Regions from separate parts of the Nitratireductor thuwali genome, predicted to be linked through region 1. Evidence: predicted binding sites of a transcription regulator. Region 1 holds the regulator's gene; each other region holds the start of a gene.
What was found. The regulator PhoB, encoded in region 1, activates phosphate uptake and scavenging genes when phosphate is short. The targets are predictions, from matches to a motif close to TGTCATNNANCTGTCAT.
Positions count from the first base shown of each region.

Region 2: a site for PhoB is predicted at 1,909-1,925, ahead of NTH_RS17405 (glycerophosphodiester phosphodiesterase family protein). Genes of this name have one in related genera too.
Region 3: a site for PhoB is predicted at 1,870-1,886, ahead of phnG (phosphonate C-P lyase system protein PhnG). Genes of this name have one in related genera too.
Region 4: a site for PhoB is predicted at 1,777-1,793, ahead of NTH_RS20530 (UDP-2,3-diacylglucosamine diphosphatase). Genes of this name have one in related genera too.

Region 1 covers NZ_CP030941.1:1,729,281-1,732,337, reverse strand. Annotated here, with positions in the region: gene pstB (phosphate ABC transporter ATP-binding protein PstB) at 1-20, shown strand, start outside; gene phoU (phosphate signaling complex protein PhoU) at 60-767, shown strand; gene phoB (phosphate regulon transcriptional regulator PhoB) at 781-1,470, shown strand; gene NTH_RS08300 (CRTAC1 family protein) at 1,478-3,057, opposite strand, start outside.
Region 2 covers NZ_CP030941.1:3,595,766-3,598,822, forward strand. Annotated here, with positions in the region: gene rarD (EamA family transporter RarD) at 1-541, shown strand, start outside; gene NTH_RS17405 (glycerophosphodiester phosphodiesterase family protein) at 612-1,838, opposite strand; gene NTH_RS17410 (TIGR00730 family Rossman fold protein) at 2,051-2,662, opposite strand; gene NTH_RS17415 (LysM peptidoglycan-binding domain-containing protein) at 2,995-3,057, shown strand, end outside.
Region 3 covers NZ_CP030941.1:2,492,550-2,495,606, forward strand. Annotated here, with positions in the region: gene NTH_RS12185 (carbon-phosphorus lyase complex subunit PhnI) at 1-716, opposite strand, end outside; gene phnH (phosphonate C-P lyase system protein PhnH) at 720-1,331, opposite strand; gene phnG (phosphonate C-P lyase system protein PhnG) at 1,331-1,789, opposite strand; gene phnF (phosphonate metabolism transcriptional regulator PhnF) at 1,983-2,732, shown strand; gene NTH_RS12205 (ABC transporter substrate-binding protein) at 2,873-3,057, shown strand, end outside.
Region 4 covers NZ_CP030941.1:4,208,176-4,211,232, forward strand. Annotated here, with positions in the region: partial or broken gene dgcA (N-acetyl-D-Glu racemase DgcA) at 1-711, shown strand, start outside; gene NTH_RS20530 (UDP-2,3-diacylglucosamine diphosphatase) at 793-1,638, opposite strand; gene NTH_RS20535 (SDR family oxidoreductase) at 1,852-2,631, shown strand; partial or broken gene NTH_RS20540 (NADP-dependent malic enzyme) at 2,668-3,057, shown strand, end outside.

The DNA of each region.
Region 1 (3,057 bases):
TTACAGGCCGCTTCGGCTGACCGGCTGGCAGGACGTTTTTTTCACAAGGAACCGTTTTCATGGGCGAGCATACAGTTACGTCGTTCGACGAGGATCTGGAGCAGATCGACCGGCTGATCCGGGATATGGGCGACCTCGCCGGCGCGATGACCCACGACGCCACGCGGGCTCTCCTCAAATCCGACAATGCCCTGGCGCAGCGGGTCATCTCCGACGATACGATCATGGACGCCAAGCAGCGGGACCTGGACGAGAAGGCCATCACCCTGATCGGCAAGCGGCAGCCGATGGCGCAGGACTTGCGTGCCGTGGTCGGAGGCATCCGCATGGCATCCGACCTCGAGCGGATCGGCGACCTGGCCAAGAATATCGCCAAGCGGGTGGGCGCGGTCGGCGACAGCGCCACGCCGCGCAGCCTCACCCACTCGATCGACGCAATGGCCCAGATGGTCATCGTCCAGGTCAATTCGGTGGTCGAACGCTATGTCGAGCGCCAGCCCGACGCGTTGACCAAGCTGCGCGACGAGGATGAGAAGATCGACATCCATTACACGTCCGTCTTCCGCGAACTCCTCACCTATATGATGGAAGACCCGCGCAACATCACCGCCTGCACCCATTTGCTTTTCTGCGCGAAGAATCTGGAGCGCATAGGCGACCACGTCACCAACATCGCCGAGAACGCCTATTATGTGCTCACGGGCGAACAGCTTCCAGTCCAGCGTCCGAAGCTGGACGAGACGCAAATGACGATGAGCGCGCAATAGCGGAGAGTACTGGATGATCGCACCCAAAGTCATGGTGGTCGAGGACGACGAACCGCTATGCGTCCTGCTGCGCTATAATCTCGAGGCCGAAGGCTATCAGGTCGAGATGATCACACGCGGAGATGAAGCAGAGGTCCGCCTCCAGGAGAACGTTCCCGATTTGCTGGTGCTCGACTGGATGGTGCCGGCGATCTCCGGCATCGAACTGTGCCGCCGGCTGCGCATGCGGGCGGACACCGAGCGCCTGCCCATCATCATGCTGACCGCGCGGGGCGAGGAAAGCGACCGCGTGCGCGGCCTTGCCACCGGTGCCGACGACTATCTCGTGAAGCCGTTCTCGACGCCCGAGTTCATCGCCCGGGTGCGCGCGCTCCTGCGCCGCGCCAAGCCGGAGGTGCTTTCGACGGTGCTGAAGGTGGGCGACATCATTCTCGACCGGGAATCGCACCGGGTCTACCGCCGCAAAAGCGAAATCAGGCTCGGGCCGACGGAGTTCCGCCTGCTGGAGTTCATGATGCAGCACCCAGGCCGCGTCTTCTCGCGGAGCCAGCTTCTCGACAATGTGTGGGGCGAGACGATCTATATCGACGAGCGCACCGTGGACGTGCATGTCGGCCGGCTGCGCAAGGCCGTGAACCAGGGCCGCATGCCCGACGTCATCCGTACCATTCGCGGCGCCGGCTACGCGATACGGGAAGCGTAGAGAGCGATTACTCCCGCGGGTACCAGTACCGCGCTTCCACCGCGCCACGCTCTATCCGCACGAAATTGTTGGCGAAGACGCGGTAGGGCGGGCTCCATTCGCTGTCAGGCCATTTGACGCGGATTTCGGCGCGCTCGGAGGTGCCGACGCCGGCGTGGACGAAGCCGGTTCGTCCCGAGGCATGCCCGCCGCCGACCTGGACGGTGCGGTTGACCGTGCGGGTACCGATCTTCACCGAAACGAGCGCGCCCACCGCGTTCCGGTTGGGGCCTTTCTGGGCGAGTTCTATGGCGACGAAGTTGCCGCCCGGCCTCGGGCCCGCCTCGCTTTTCGCACCGAGATTGCGGAACAGGGACGCGGGCTGCTCGCGGTTGACGACCAACAGATCCAGGAGGCCGTCGGCATTGAAATCCTCGACCACCGCGCCGCGGCCCTTTGTGGGCAGACCGATGCCCGCCGTGCCGCCCGCTTCCGCGAAAGAACCGTCCCACTGGCCGAGCAGGAGATTGTCGGGATCGATGGCGGCGAAATCGGGCATCTGCTCGACATTGCCCTTGGCGATGAAGAGGTCGAGCAGGCTGTCATTGTTGAAGTCGGCGAACTCCGCATGCCAGCCGGTGGAGGGCTTCAGATCCCTGCCCTTGTAGGGCCGGTGCGCTGTCGCGCCGCGCTCGAAGGCGATGTCGGTGTAGATCGGACGGTCTTCCGCCGCCTCCTCGTCGAGGCGCTGCAGCTTGGTGTCGCCCATCGAGGTGAGAGCGTATTCGGGGTAGCCGTTGCCGTCGATGTCGCCCTCGGCGATGCCCATCCCCCAGATCGTCAGATGCCGCCAGCCCTCCGACCGGCTGAAGAGCCGGGGCGCGCGGCCCGGCTCCACGTGCCAGAGCTGTTCCTCGCCGCCGCGATAATAGTGCCGGTCATTGGTGATCCGCAAGTCCTGCGTACCCGAGCGGTTCCAATCGGTGAACAGCATGGACAGGGTGCAATAGCCGGGCGCCAGCGGGCGGCGGTCGTCATACAGCGGCCCTTCTTCCCCTTGCGCGGGGCGGTATAGAGCATTGTCGTGGCAGGTGCCCCAGGGTGCGCCGGGGGCGGTGCGATCCACATAGTTGCCGATGGCCAAAGTCGGGTAGGCGTTGCCTTCCTCCCATGTGGCGGAAAAGGCGGTGGTCCATTCGCGCCCGCCCTCGAAGGCGAAGGCTTCGTTGGCCGGCTCGAAGCGGCATTCCGGCCCGCCTTTCAAGAGGATGTTCTCGCCGAGGCGCAGCAGCACGAGGTCCTGGTAACCGTCATTGTCGATATCGAGCGGGTATGCACCGAGCACCTTTTCGAGATCGCGAGGCTTCAACCCGGTCTCGACCGCCTCGAAACGAAGGCGGCCACCGGTGTTGCTCCGATTGATGTAGAGCTTCGCCGGCAGCTTGCCACCCGCAATGAGGAGGTCCGGCATGCGGTCGCCGTTGCAGTCGAAGGAGGCTGCGCCGCCGCCTACGAAATATTCCCAGGGGCCCCGATAGGCGTGGTCGATGCCGGCTTCGACCGCCTCCTCCTGCATCGCAGGAACATCGCTGACGGGGCCGGCGATGC
Region 2 (3,057 bases), 1.9 Mb from region 1:
GCTGACCAGGACGCAACTGGCGGCGGTCGGTCTGGCCGCCATCGCGGTGACCATCCTGACGGTAGACGCCGGCGGGCTGCCCTGGGTCTCGCTGGTTCTCGCCCTGGCCTTCGCCATTTACGGCTTCCTGCGCAAGACATTGCCGATCGGCCCCAGCCAGGGCTTCTTCCTTGAAGTGCTCATGCTCGCGGTGCCGGCGCTGTTCTACATATTGTGGCTGGAATCGACGGGGCAGGGGCATTTCCGCCCGTCCGAGCCGTGGGACATCGCGCTGCTTCTGGCCTGCGGGCCCATCACGGCGGTGCCGTTGCTGCTCTACAGCTTCGGCGCCAAGCTGTTGCGCTATTCCACCATCGGCATCATGCAATATATCGCGCCGACCATGATCTTCATCATCGCCGTCTTCGTTTTCGCCGAACCGTTCGACACTGTGCGCGCCCTGGCCTTCGTGCTGATCTGGACGGGCCTGGCGCTCTACACCTGGTCCATGTTCCGTGAAAGCCGGCGCGAGAGGGTCGAGGCGACGAACGCCCTGCGCTGACACGCAACTTGCCTCGCCATGGATACCGGCCGCTCCTTCGGTCGACGGAGCGGCCGCGTTTTCCGTGCGGTTACTTCAGGCCGAAGCAGTTGGCGTAGTAGGTCGTGGTGGCCGGCCAGTCGGAGAACAGGCCGACAATGCCCACATCCTCGTGCAGCACGTTCATGAGCTTGTAGACGTCGCCGTCATTGTCGATGACCTGGCTGACCGACTGGTAGTACCACCCGCCGCCGTCCTTGAGCAGGCCGGAACGCTCGGCCGTCCAGGTGATGATCTGGAGGCCGGCCGCCCGTGCTTCCTTGGCATAGGCGGAGGGAACGATTTCGCCATTCTCCACCGTCACGAGATACCACATCGGCGGCGCGATGTAGTTGACGCCCATCTCCTTGATCTCCTCCATGCCGTGGGCCCAGGTCGAGGCATCCATCGGATCGAAACCGTCGACGGTATCGCTGCTGTCGTCGAGATAGACGGCCTGCCTGCCGAACTCGGGCTCGTTCTCGATCCAGTAGAGCACGTCTTCCAGGTTGAACGACTGCGGGAACACGTCGGCCGGGTCTACGCCGGCTTCCTTGTAGTCGTCGATCATCTGCTGAGCGTAGGCGGCCTGCGTGTAGTCGCCCTCGAAGGGCATCTCCACCGACGGCGCCTTGAGCTCCGGCGTGAACTTGAGGCCGAGTTCCTTGAACAGCTCGATGGACTCCTTATGGGTCACAACGGTGCCCTTGGTGGCGTAGAGGTCCGTGCGCCAGCCGGCCGTCGCGTCCATGAATTCCGCGACATTGGCCGCCTTCGGGTTGCTGGCGTCCATCTTGCCGTTGAGCTGCCGGAACTCGGCCAGCGCGATATCGGATGTGCGGCACTCGGCTGCCGCGTTCTCGTCGCCGGAAGCCGGCCTGAAAGGCGTGGTGCATTTCGAGCCGAGTTCGGTCGCCAGGATGTCGGTCGTGGTCGCAAGATCGTTTTGCGCGTGGCGGCAGACCAATTCGCGGTCCTTCGTGAAGGTCACGTCGCATTCCATCACGCCGGCGCCCATGCGTGCGGCGGCGGCGTAGGATTCCCTGGTATGTTCGGGGAACTGCATCGGCGCGCCGCGATGGCCGATGGACCAGGTGGACGCTGAGAAGGGCCCGTTCTGACAGGACAGGAGTTTTTCCTTCAACGCGCCCTCATCCATGTTTTGGACGAGATAGAAGGGGCGGGGGCCGAGCTGGACCCTGGCGTTGTCCGTCATCTCGGCCCATGACAGGCTTGTCGAACTGGCAAGCACGAGTGCGGCGGCGGCGAGGCGAAGCATAGTCTTTCTCCATGATGCTGAAACGCTCCGGGAGAAAATCAGCATCATGTAACAGAACGGCCTCAAACGGCTGACGCATTTGTGACAACCGTCCCTGTCAACAGATCGTTGAGGCAGGCCGGTGGTTCGATGCGAAGCGAAAGCAGGCGTGAGAGGGCGGAGGCGAAAATCACGCTGCGCTGACCTCCTCGACGGGGGCAGGCCTGACGGGATCAGAGCCTGTCGATCACGCTCCTGTCGACCGCCTCGCCGTCGGCGAGCCGAGCCGCCGTTTCCCGGATCGCCGGGACGACATCGGCCACCCGGTCGACGATCAGCGGTTTCAGCCGGTGCTGCGAATGCACGAAGCCTTCCGCCTTCATATGGTCGATGAGCTGCAGCATCGGGTCCCAGAAACCGTCGATGTTGGCGAAGACGATGGGCTTGCGATGGCGGCCGAGCTGCGCCCAGGTCATGATCTCGACGATCTCCTCCAGCGTGCCGATGCCGCCCGGCAGGGCGACGAAGGCGTCCGAACGATCGAACATGAGATGCTTGCGCTGGTGCATGTCCTCGGTGACGATCAGATCGTCCAGGCTTTGGAGCTCCTGCGCCGTTGCCTCGCGGTTCATGAGGAAGCGGGGGATGATGCCGGTGACGGAGCCGCCGTTCTCCAGGCAACCGGCGGCCACCGCGCCCATAATGCCCTTGGTGCCTCCGCCATAGACGAGGCGAAGGCCGGCGGCTGCGAGCGCCTGGCCGAGCTCGTATCCGGCCCCCATGAAGGAGCCGTTGCTCCCGCTGGAGGAGCCGCAGTAAACGCAAACGGATTTAACTATGGTCATGGCCTATAGGTGGGCTGATTGGGGGGCGGGATCGAGTCTGGCTCAACCTACAGCATTTATTGCGGCAAGGTGGAACCCGCAAGACCGGCACCGGGACCGAAAAGATGAGGCCGAGGCCCCTTGGGCATCCGATCCCGAGCTTTGACGGACGCGCATGTGGCCACTATCTGATGCTGCAAGCGGGCCCGCTGCCATGGCGCATGCCGCAACATCCGTGGGAGATGCTCCCGCGCGGCCGATATGACAGGTAAAACAAGCGCAAAGCCGGGCTATTTCTTGTCCCCGTCAGCAAAAAGGGCTAGACCGCTGTCAGGGGCTTAGGAACCGTGACGATGGCGACGATACCAATCAAAGTGCTGCTCTTCATATTCGGCGCCGCGGCGGCCGGGTTGGGC
Region 3 (3,057 bases), 760 kb from region 1:
TCGAGCTCGATCTCCACCTCGCCGATGCGTATCTCGCCGGCGAAGGGATGGCTGCGCGCGTAGCCGCGCTGGGTGGAATAGCCGAGCGCCAGAAGGAAGCCCTCGTCCCCCCGCGACAGCGCCTGCAGGCGCGCGTCGCGCCCCTGCGGAAACTCTGGCGGCGTGCGGGTGATGTCGGCCGGCTCCATGCTGTCGGGCAGCGCGCCGTCCGGCTCCACGAGCCCTTCGCCGGCGAGAATCTCCGTCACCCGCGGCATGCGGCTCTCTTCCGCCTCCCCCTCGCGGCGTTCCGGCGCCTCCGGCATGCCGTCGCCGGCCAGCCCGGGGTCGAGCAGCCGGTGCGTATAGTCGAAGGTGGGGCCCAGCAGTTGCCCGCCCGGCAGATCCTTGTAGGTGGCCGAGATGCGCCGCTCCACCAGCATCGCGCCGGTGTCCACCGGCTTCGAATACCCGAAGCGGGGCAGGGTGGTGCGGTAGGCGCGCAGGAGGAAGATCGCCTCGATCATGTCGCCGCGCGCCTGCTTGATGGCGAGTGCGGCAAGCCCGGCATCGTAGAGCGAGCCTTCCGCCATCACCCGGTCGACCGCCAGCGCAAGCTGGCCCGCGATCTGCTCCAGCGTCAGCGCCGGCACGTCGCGCGGCCCGCGCCTCCGGTCGGCCAGCAGCCGGTGTGCGTTTTCGATGGCGGCCTCGCCGCCCTTCACCGCGACATACATGGCTCAGCCCTCCTGTTGGTGGATGCGCACGGTGCGCGGCAGTCCGATCAGCCCTTCCCGGCAGACCAGCAGCACGTCGATGCCGCGCGGAAACCGCGCATTGTTCTGTTCCCATTGCCGTGCGAAGTGCCGGGGCAGCGGACGCGGCGCGATTGCCCTTTCCGTTTCGATTCCGGGCCCGGCAAGCCGCAGCGCCGGCCCGCCCTCAAGGCTCGCCACCTCGAGCACCAGCGTCGCCGACCGGTCGGGATAGTCCTGGCTGCCCTGTGCGAAGTTTTCGAGCCCGATCAGGTCTCCAGGATCGGCCACGAAGGCGAAATGCGCCTCCGCCGCATGCACAACGATGGGTGCGCCGGTGTGGAAGCCGAGCCAGGCGGCAACCGCGCTTTCCTCGCGCATGGCCGCATCGAGCCAGATCGGCGTATCGGGATCGCACAGCGCCAGCGCCACTGCGCCGGCTTCCGGCGAAAGCGGGGCGGGCGGGCTGGGCAGCGGGAAGCCGGCCATGCCCAGGCCGGGCCGCGCCATGCCGTCCATCAGCGCCCGGAACACGGACTGCGCCTCCAGCACCGGCCGCGCGAACCCGCCTTCCATCGCAAGTGCCTCGAAATCCATCAGTCCTCTCCTCGGGTCATTGTGAAGAAGTCGACCTGCGTGGCCGCCGTCTCCTCGCGCCGCCGGCCGTCGGCCTCGCGCTGCTCCGCGCGAAGCGGCGCGAGGATTGCGTCGGCGATCCGCGCCCGGTTTTCGGGCTTCTGCGCCAGCGCGTCGATCACCGCCGCGACGCGCGCCTTCTCCCGCGCGCGGCCGAGCGCATAGGAATGCCCGATCTCGCCGGTCGGCAGCTTCACGCTGGCCCGCGTCACCGTCGCCTCGCCGAAATTGAAGGCCGCGCCGCCGCCGCCGATCCGCCCGCGCAGCGCCACGAGCCCGGTTTCCGGGCCGCGCAGGGCTGTCGCCGCTTCCGGCAAACCGCTTGCCGCGAACAGCGCCATAACGCGGTCCTCCGGCGCCCTCGCAAGCACCGCCATCGCCTCACGCCTGGAAAACTGGGATTGTTCGGGTTCGGCCATCCGGTTCTCCTCGTCTTTCGTTGATTCATCTATTGTTATAGACAACTATACAAATTATAGTCCTTTCCTAGTTCCTGTCCATGACAGGACTGTGACAAGGCGGGCTTCTCCTGGAGCACGATCCCGAAAAGCGGGATGCCGATTCTCGGAACCAACCGGGTTCCAGCAAGGAAATGGAGGCGGGGTAGAGGCGATGCAGACGTCACCGGATGAAGCTATCGAACGGCGCAGCGGCGTGGCGCTGTGGCGGCAGATCGCCGACCGTATCCGCCTGGGCATAGCCGAGGGCCTGGCCGACGATGCGGGGCGCCTGCCCACGGAGATGGCGCTGGCCGGACGCTTCGGCGTCAACCGGCACACCGTGCGCACCGCCATCCAGGCGCTGGTTCAGGAGGGCGTCCTGCGCAGCGAGCAGGGCCGCGGCACCTTTGTGGAAGGTCCGCGCCGCCTGTCCTATCCCATCCGCGCGCGCACCCGCTTTTCAGCCGGCCTTGCCGGCCAGGCGCGCGAAAGGCGCGGCCACTTGCTGTCCCACGCCTACGAGCCTGCCCCGCCGCAGGCGGCCGAAGCGCTTGGCCTTGCGCCGGAGACCGCGATCCTGCGGCTTGAAACCGTCTCGCAGGCCGATGGCCGCCCCGTCTCGCGCGCCACGAGCTATTTCCCCGCCGCCCGCTTCGCTGGGCTGGAAAAGCACTTCGCCGATACCGGCAGCATCACCGCCGCCCTCGCGGCGCTGGGCGTGCCCGATTATGTCCGCGCCACCACCCGCATCTCCGCGCGCCATGCCGACAGCGCCGACCTTGCCCACCTGAAACTCTCCCCCGGCGCCATAGTGCTCATCACCTTCGCCGTGAACGCCGACAGCGCGGGGATCCCGATACAATATTCGCTGACGCGCTTTGCCGCGGACCGGGTGGAACTGCAGGTGGATGGGGAGGGTTGAATGCAGCCCGCGCACATCCCGAAATCCTCCCTCCCGAAATCCTCCCTCACGGTGAAGTGACGCCCTCGCGAGCGCGCTTGCATTGATTTGCCTGCCGCTGGCATGCTCAATCGCAATTCACGAACAATCGGGAAGCTGCCATGTTGAAATCCACTCTCGCCGCCGCCGCCTTGCTACTTTCCGCGTTGGCGGTCCGCGCGGAGCCGGTGGACCCGGCCGACTGGGACGGCGTCCTAGCGCAAGCCGAGGGCCAGACCGTCTATCTCAACGCCTGGGGCGGGTCGGAAAACATCAACGCCTATCTCGAATGGGCGAATGGCGAGTT
Region 4 (3,057 bases), 2.5 Mb from region 1:
ATCGACTGCGCCCTGTGGGATCTGGAAGCCAAGCGGAGCGGCAAGCCCGTTTACGAGCACGTCTGCCGGCAGCCGCCGCGGCCCGTGACGACCGCCTACACGATCTCGCTCGGAGAGCCCGACGAGATGGCCACACGGGCGCGCGCCGTCTCGGACCGGCCGCTGCTCAAGGTGAAGGTCGGCGGCGCCAATGACGTGGCCCGCATTCGAGCAGTCGCAGCGGCCGCGCCGAACAGCCGGCTCATCGTCGACGCCAATGAAGGCTGGAACGACGACAACATAAAAGACAATCTTTTGGCCTGCGCCCATCACAATGTGGCGCTGGTAGAGCAGCCGCTGCCCGCGGGGAAGGATGCGATATTACGGGATATTCCCCACGCCGTGCCGGTCTGCGCCGACGAAAGCCTGCATACCGCCGATGATCTGGAAGCGATGCGCGGCCTTTACGACGCCATCAACATCAAGCTCGACAAGACCGGTGGCCTGACGGCAGCGCTGGAACTGCGCGAAAAGGGCCGTGAACTCGGCTTCTCGATAATGATCGGCTGCATGGTCGGCACGTCGCTTGCCATGGCGCCCGGCGTCTTGTTGGCGCAAGACGCCGATTTTGTGGACCTCGACGGGCCATTGATGCTCAGGGAAGACCGTGTGCCGGGGCTCCGCTATTCCGGTGCCCTCGTTTCGCCGCCCGATCCCGACCTGTGGGGCTAGAGTGCTTCCAGGAAAAGTGGAAGCCGGTCTTCGGTCTAGAATTGCATACGGTTCGGCGCTCTTGTGAAATGGTGAACGGATCTAGGCCGGTTCGACTTCGACCGGCTTCGGGCGGATGCCGGCTTCCAGGCGTTTGCGCCCACGTTCGGCCGCTGTCGTCAACGCGGGATGGCCCGTCCATGACAGAATGTCGAAACGGCCGTCGAAATCCTCGACCAGCGCGGTGCAACTCTCCACCCAGTCGCCGGTGTTCATGTAGCGCACGCCGGCGATGTCCTCGATCGCGGCGTGATGGATATGGCCGCAGATCACTCCGTCGACATTCGACCGCACCGCTTCCTGCGCCAGGATGTCCTGAAAGGAACTGATGAACTTCACGGCCTTCTTGACCTTGACCTTGGCCCAGGAGGAGAACGACCAGTAGGGCCGCCCCATGAGCCGGCGGAAGAAGCCGACGGCCCGATTAACCAGAATGGCACCGTCATAGGCCTTATCGCCGAGATAGGCGAGCCAGCGGACATTGTGCACCACGGCGTCGAACTGGTCGCCATGGATGACCAGAAAGCGCTTTCCGTCCGCGGCCTCGTGGACAATGCGGTCGGCCACCACGATCCCGCCGAAATGCACGCCCTGGAAAGGCCGCAGGAACTCGTCGTGATTGCCGGCGATATAGTAGATTCTCGTCCCCTTGCGCGCCTTGCGCAGCAGCTTTTGCACGACGTCGTTATGGGCCTGCGGCCAATGCCAGGAGCGCCGCAGCCGCCAACCGTCGACGATATCTCCGACCAGATAGATCGTCTCCGCCTCGTGATGGCGCAGGAAGTCTATGAGGAATTCCGCCTTGGCGGGCTTCGATCCCAGGTGAACGTCCGAGATGAAGATGGTGCGGTATCTGTGGGGCGTGGCGGCGGTCATCGCTTCGTCCATGCTAGAGCCTTCTGCGGTCAGATCGAATCGTTTGGGCTCCGCATGGATGCGGAAAACCGAGGAAATGAGGGCATTTTGTGCGTTCCAGAGGCCTCAAGGCGTTCCAAGTGCGGTCGCGCCTCCTATGGCCAGATTCATGTCACAGCCATATGACGGTTGTTTATTGCCCCCCTTGCGGCTAGATGAACCGGACGGAAAATCGGGGAGAAAATCATGGATCTCGGCATCAGCGGGAAGAACGCCATCGTCTGCGCATCGAGCCGGGGCCTCGGCCGCGGTTGCGCCATGGCGCTGGCGGAGGCCGGCTGCCGCGTGGTCGTCAACGGGCGCAGCGCCGATTCGGTGAAGCGGACGGCCGAGGAGATCCGCGACCGCTTTTCCGCCGAGGTCGCCGAGGTCATCGGCGACGTGGCGGAGCCTGCGGTCCAGAAGGCGCTTCTGGCCGCGTGCCCCGCGCCAGACATCCTCGTCAACAATAATGGCGGCCCTCCCCGGCGCGACTTCCGGGAGCTTACGCGCGAAGCGATGCTCGACGGGGTGACCCAGAACATGGTCGTTCCTCTCGAGCTCATTCAGGCCGTGGTGGACGGTATGGCCGAGCGCGGTTTCGGCCGTATCGTCAACATCACCTCGCTTTCCGTGTACATGCCGATCGAAGGTCTCGACCTTTCGTCCGGCGCGCGCGCCGGTCTCACGGCCTTCCTTGCCGGGGTGTCCCGCACCGTGGCGTCCAGCAACGTGACCATCAACAACATCCTGCCCGGCAAGATGGATACCGAGCGCCTGCAAGGCGGAATTCGCCGCGGCGCAGAAACGTCGGGAATGAGCGTCGAGCAGCAGGCCAAGCTCCAGATGGAGGCAATCCCGGCCAAACGGTTCGGAACGGCAGAGGAGTTCGGCAAGGCCTGCGCTTTCCTGTGCTCTTCGCATGCGGGCTACATCACCGGCCAGAATCTCATCCTGGACGGCGGCCTCTACACCAGCGCATTCTAATTCTTCCCGCATCGCGAGCGGACAAGGGAATATTTCATGGCGGACGACCAGCCCCTATCGACCGACAGTGCGGATCTCGACGAGGCAGCCCTCTTCTTTCACCGATATCCCGTTCCAGGAAAGCTGGAGATCCAGGCAACGAAGCCGCTCGGCAATCAGCGCGACCTCGCGCTCGCCTACTCGCCCGGCGTTGCGGCGCCATGCCTTGCCATTCAGGAAGATCCGGGAATGGCGGCCGAATATACCGGGCGTTCCAATCTGGTGGCCGTGGTTTCCAATGGCTCCGCCGTCCTGGGATTGGGCGATATCGGCCCCTGGCCTCCAAGCCCGTGATGGAAGGCAAGGCGGTTCTGTTCAAGAAATTTGCCGGCATCGACGTATTCGATATCGAAATCGATGCACCCGACATTGCGCGCATGGTGGACA